DNA from 2 places in the Tetragenococcus halophilus genome. Region 1 is predicted to be linked to the other one. Evidence: predicted binding sites of a transcription regulator. Region 1 holds the regulator's gene; the other holds the start of a gene.
What was found. The regulator NrdR, encoded in region 1, represses ribonucleotide reductase genes. The targets are predictions, from matches to a motif close to ACACNATATATNGTGT.

Region 2: nrdH (glutaredoxin-like protein NrdH) is a predicted target of NrdR. The motif match lies at 1,706-1,721, and genes of this name have one in related genera.

What each region holds. Positions count from the first base shown of each region.
Region 1 is NZ_CP012047.1:1,210,393-1,213,606, reverse strand. Features, by position in the region: gene mutM (DNA-formamidopyrimidine glycosylase) at 1-378, shown strand, start outside; gene coaE (dephospho-CoA kinase) at 375-971, shown strand; gene nrdR (transcriptional regulator NrdR) at 1,113-1,580, shown strand; gene AC806_RS05665 (replication initiation and membrane attachment family protein) at 1,599-2,984, shown strand; gene dnaI (primosomal protein DnaI) at 2,984-3,214, shown strand, end outside.
Region 2 is NZ_CP012047.1:772,900-776,113, reverse strand. Features, by position in the region: gene nrdE (class 1b ribonucleoside-diphosphate reductase subunit alpha) at 1-1,292, opposite strand, end outside; gene nrdH (glutaredoxin-like protein NrdH) at 1,404-1,628, opposite strand; gene AC806_RS03660 (VOC family protein) at 1,877-2,311, opposite strand; partial or broken gene AC806_RS03655 (IS1380 family transposase) at 2,563-3,214, opposite strand, start outside.

The DNA of each region.
Region 1 (3,214 bases):
TCTTTAATAAAACCTCTGTTACTTAATCAAAAAGTTGTAGCAGGTCTAGGAAATATTTATGCGGATGAAGTATTATGGCTAGCTAAAATTCATCCTCAACAGCCAGCTCGCACTTTAACAAAAAAAGAAGCAGAAAGTTTACACCAGGCAATTATTGCTATTTTAGCTAAAGCAGTTAGAGCGGGTGGGACAACCATTCGTTCTTATAAAAATGCTTTAGGTGAGGCAGGATTTTTTCAAGTGAGTTTAAATGTTTATGGTAAAACAGGTGAACCCTGTCCTAGATGTGAAACGCCTATTAAAAAAATTAAAGTGGCGCAAAGAGGCACACATTTTTGTCCGCATTGTCAGAAATTAAAGAGGAGGAAGCTGTCATGAGTTTTATCCTCGGTATCACAGGAAGCATAGCTACAGGAAAGAGCACAGTTGTTAATATTTTTAAACAGTACGGCTTTTCTGTAGTTGATGCTGATATTATTGCAAGAGAGGTCGTTGAGCCGAATACAGCGGGGTTAAAAAAGGTTGTTGAAACTTTTGGAAGCAGTGTGCTTTGTTCAGACGGCTCATTAAATCGCAAACAGTTAGGTCAAATAATTTTTAGTGATACAAAAAAAAGACAGGCACTTAATGCGCTACTTGCGCCTTTTTTACAAGAAGCAATTATCGAACAAATTAAGCGAGCAAGTGCTGTTTCTTCTTTAGTTATTGCTGATATTCCTTTACTTTATGAAGCTGGTTATGATAAGTATATGGATCAAGTGGCGGTAGTTTATATCCCTGAAGACTTACAAGTACAGCGTTTAATGAAAAGAGATCGTATAACAAAAAAAGAAGCGCAAAAAAAAGTTGCTAGTCAACTTTCCATTGAAGAAAAAAAGAAACGTGCGGATATTATTTTTGACAATCAAGAAAGCCTATCATCTATCCGCCAACAAATTTTTTCTTGGCTTAAAAAAAGACAATTTTTATAAAGCTTTAAAACTCTAGTCATTTCTAGAGTTTTTTTGTCCTTAAACTGTTAGTATAGGAAGGTTTCATGTTATAATATTAATAAGAATTTTTATAAAAACAATTGAAATTTTAACGAAATAATCATAAATGAGGTGAACAACATGCATTGTCCAAAATGTCATCACAACAATTCGCGTGTTATTGATAGTCGGCAGACAGATGATGGTCGTGCTATTAGAAGAAGAAGAGAATGTGAAAATTGCGGCTACCGCTTTACAACTTTTGAAAGGCTCGAAGAAACGCCGCTTTTGGTGATTAAGAAAAACGGTGCACGTGAAGAATTCAATCGAGAAAAAATATTGCGTGGCTTGATCCGTTCGGCTGAAAAACGACCGGTAGCTATGGAACAAATGGAACAAATTGTTGATCATGTGGAAAGTAGAATTCGTGAATTGGGAGAAAACGAAATTTCTTCTAATTTAATCGGCGAATATGTGATGGAAGATTTAAAAGATGTAGATGAGATTGCTTATATTCGCTTTGCTAGTGTCTATCGACAATTTAAAGATATGTCAGTATTTTTAAAAGAGCTAGAAGATATTGTCGGTAAGGCAAACGATTCAAATTAACAATAAGGAGGGACTCTTTTGCATAGCGCTTGGGATGAAGTACAACCTAATAATATTTATCAAGTGACCAAAAGCTTTCCTCTAACAGAAGAAGGAAATAACGGTTTGGTTTATCTTTACCAACCGATTATTGGCCAAAATGCACTGGCTTTATATTATGGTTTTATAGGAGATAAAGAAGATCAGTATGAAAATGAGTTTGCACATATTGATATGCTAGATGCCTTAAATATTGGCCTGCCAGATTTTTTACAAGCACGTAAACAATTAGAAGGTATGGGTTTATTGTCTGTGTTTACCAAAGAGGATCCGGAATTTGGCAAAATGTTTCTTTATCGTTTAGAAGAACCTATTCACCCGCAGGATTTTTTTCGCGATGAAACCTATAGTTTTTTATTATTAAATACTATCGGGGAAAGAAAGTTCCGGCAGATGGTCCGCCGTTTTCAACCTGAAAATCCTGATTTAACGGCTTATCAAGAAGTCACAAGTGGCTTTCGTGAGGTCTATGGAGCCTTGGATGAACGTTTATTTATTCGTAATGCCCAAAGCCTGGAAAAAGTTTCCCAGGACTATCAAGTACCTTCAAATAAACAATTACAGTTAGATGAAGGTCAAATTGACTGGGATTTTTTGTATCAGTTAGCACAACGAAAGTTTATTGTTAAAGAGAATTTTGATGATTCTTTTAAACAACAGCTAACTTTATATGCCAACTTATTTGGCTTTGATGAAATGAAATTAGTTGATTTAATGACTGAGGCGGTTTCTTTATCTGATGGCAAAGTCGGTCGAAAAGCATTGGATAAGGTTATTAGAAAGCAAGCGACAGTAAAAAAAGAAAAACAAGCAGATAACTATGACGAACAATCTGATGAACAGAAGCGTCGCTTCAATACTTTACGACAAACGGGCTTTTCTGAAAATGATATACAGTTAGTTAAAATTGCACAAAGTTCAGCGCCCATGGATTTTTTACAAGCGATAAAAAATGAAAAGCATAATTTTGTTACAGATCCTGAAACTTGGTTATTAAAGACGCTAGTCGAACGTAGTCCATTACCTAATAGTGTGATTAATGTTTTAATTCATTATATTCTGGTTGTTAAGAAAAATAGCTTTTTACAGTCCAATTTTGTCAATCAAATTGCTACAGATTGGTCAGAATTAGAAATTAACAGTCCAGAACAAGCGATTAAACACGTACGTGATTTAGTAAAAGAAGTTAAGAATAAGCCAAGTAAAAAGAAAAATTATGCAAATAATAAGCAACAGCCTATTCGTAAGGAAAGTTTGCCAGACTGGGTGGACAAACCTAATGAAGAAGTGGAAGACCCGGCAGTACAAGAAGAAATTAATAAAAAACTTCAGGATTATCTGAAACGCAAAGAAGGTGAAAGCTAATGGAAGATGTGGGAAAAAATCTAAATAAGTTAATGAATCAAAAAAATTATCGAACGCGTTTTTCTGAAATGATGACTGAGGTATTAAAAGATCAAGATGTGCAAAATTTTTTGGATGAGCATAAAAATGAGTTGTCAGAAGATGACATTGAACGTAGTTACGCGAAGTTATATGAATTTGTGCAGGAAAAAAGAAAATTTGATTTAAACGATCCAACAATGATTGCACCC
Region 2 (3,214 bases), 440 kb from region 1:
GTTTGCACAGATTTTCCAAAATCAGGACTGTCCATTAAGTTGCCAATATTGGTTGAGCCTAAATTACAGCTGATATCTGTACCAAGTACTTCGTAATCTTGCTTGCCATTAATGACTGAAGGTTTTTGTACTTGTAAAATTTCAGAACATAAATTACTCATGATGATCTTACCATCAATTGGGTTGGCCCGATTAGCCGTGTCAATGTTAATGATATAAGGATAACCTGATTCTTGTTGTAGTTTTGAAACTTCATCTTCTAATTCACGCGCACGGATTTTGGTTTTGCGAATATTTGGATTGTGCACCAAACGATCATATTCTTCTGTGATGTCTACATAAGAAAATGGGACGCCGTATTCTTTTTCAACACTGTAAGGGCTAAATAAATACATGTCTTCATTTTTTCTTGTAAGCTCATAAAATTTATCCGGTACAATTGCACCTAGAGATAATGTCTTCACACGAACTTTTTCATCAGCGTTTTCCTTCTTAGCGGATAAAAAGCTAATGATGTCTGGATGGAAAACATTTAAGTAAACCACACCCGCACCTTGGCGTTGACCTAATTGATTTGAATAACTAAAGCTATCTTCAAACAATTTCATAACGGGTACAACACCACTAGCGGCGCCTTCATAACCTTTAATAGGTGCACCAGCTTCGCGCAAATTAGACAATGTAATGCCTACACCGCCGCCAATGCGAGAAAGTTGTAGCGCCGAGTTAATACCACGACCAATAGCGTTCATATCATCGGTTAACTGTACTAAAAAGCAAGAAACCAATTCTCCACCGCGTTTTCTTCCGGCATTTAAAAATGAAGGGGTTGCCGGTTGATAACGTCGATGAATCATTTCATCTGCTAGATCAAGCGCCAACTGTTCGTCTCCATCAGCGAAATACAAAGCATTAATCGCTACGCGGTCTTCAAACCTTTCCAAATATTGGCTACCATCATTCGTTTTTAAAGCATATTGGGAATAAAACTTATAAGCTGCCATAAAAGAATGGAAGCGGAAATTTTGATTATCTAAAAACGCATAAAACTCTTCCAAAAATTCTGGCGTATATTTTTGAATAAACGTTTCGTCTAAAAACTCATTTTCGACCAAATAATTCATCTTATCTATAGCAGAATCAAACTTCATTGTATTTGGTTCTACGTTTTCTCTAAAGAAAGCTTCTAAAGCTTCCTGATCCTTATTTAGCGGAATTTGACCATTCACCGGGCGATTAATTTCATTATTAAGTTTAAAGTAACTGACATCTTTTAATGTTTTTAAACTCATGCATACACAACCTTATCTATAAAATAATGGGAAAAAAATAAAAAACAAGGACTTGTGAGTCAGAAGTGACGGACAAATCCCAGTCTTTTTTGAATTTGTTCAAAGAAAGAATTAACTTGCTAGTTGACGCAACTGGTCAGGACGGAACCCAACCACCGTAGTCGCATCTGAAGTAATTACTGGAACACTTTGGAAACCTTGCTCTTTTAACCAATCCAATGCGTTAGGTTCATTATCGATATTAACCTCTTCAAAATTAATATTATTTTCAGCTAAAAAGCGTTTTGTCATTTTGCATTGCATGCAATTATTTTTAGAGAACAGTGTAATATTCATAGTCGTTCCTCCTTGGTATTTCGTTTGATTAACTGTGTCTATCATATAATGAGTAATAAACAAAAGTCAATAGAAAAATACCATATCTTGTGTTTGTGAATCAGAGGAACACTAATTGTTGTGTTTTATTCACAATTTTTTAAAAGTCTTTTACTGTTAAATGAGGGCTTTGCCTTATCTTTTTTACATAAAAAAATCTCTTCAACTCTTTAAAAATTTCTAATTGTGAAAGTCATCTCAACAAAACATTATTCATCCATTCCCTGTTCAAACATCGCTTGACGTTCTTCAAAAGAAACTTCTTTATGAATTTGATGCAACATCCATTGGTAACCAAACGTATCGGCCACGACAGCATTGGTTACACCAAAGTCAGACATATTTGTTAACGGCATTAATTCTTGCCAGCCATGATCCATTGCGCGTTGAAAAGTTTCTTTGATATCAGGAACCATTACATTTAACCAAATCGGTACCACAGTTTCTTTAGGCGCTTGCATTCCAGCGTCAAGATTTTCATCTAGCAAATGAATACGTGTATCATAAATCGTAAACACCACTTCATTTTGTCCCTTAGGAAAATCTGTTTTTTCGATCAATTCTGTCGCAAAAATTTCTTGATAAGTTGCAAAAGCCTTTAATGCGTCATTTACGACAATATCCACTTCCACTCCAGTATGCATACATAAATACCTCCAATTTTTCTTTTTAAGTTTAACACAGAATAGTTAACCTGGATGATTTCTAAAAAGCTTGTGGATAACTTTCGTGCCGAATGAAAGCGTCTTTTTGATGTTATTGAATCATTTCTTTGCCTTTTTTGGCAAATGACGGTGCTGGACAACTTTCTATATCTAAAAGTGAACATACTTCTTCCTAGAATGTCTTTAAGGCGAAAATCAAGACGCTATTTTTTCTTCTTTTTTTCTCATTTTTATAGATTCAGTCGCTGGATTCTGGCAAGAACGTCCCAGAATAAAGTGTCATAAACATTCGTATTCGAAAGATGGATTTGAATTTGTCGTGCATGCGCCGTCATTCTGCCTGCTATATGAAACAGTTTAAAACGGATGGTATCGATCACTGTCGCTTTTTCTGTCGAAGGAAAGGTTAGATGCTTCATCAAGTGAATAATGTTGTAAGCCATAAAACTTAAGGCTAAACGCGCTTGATTGGCGGTAAACGAAGCGCTATCTGTTTTTTCGGCAAAGAAGCCGCCTTTCATTAATGAAGTTTTCCATGTTCCCTCGTTTTTGATAGAGTTGAAAAATCGTCTTGGGATCGAGATTCTCAAAGTTTGTAACGATAAACTGAAAATCGCTAAAAAGTAAGGACCCGGCAAGACGAGTGGCTTTCATGGCGACTCGACGTGATTGTCGCCATTTGTTAGCCCGATAGTCCATTAGAAAATATTGCTGTTCGGTTTTCGTATAATCGGTGTCATCTTGATAAAGGACTTGATGTTGAATGTGGTCGAGCAAACGGGCGTTGCTTTTGAGTTTGATCACATAACGGACTTGACGGTCTTCGCAATGGGAAAAAATTTCGGGCTTGGCAAATCCGCTATCTCCACGAACCATGATCAG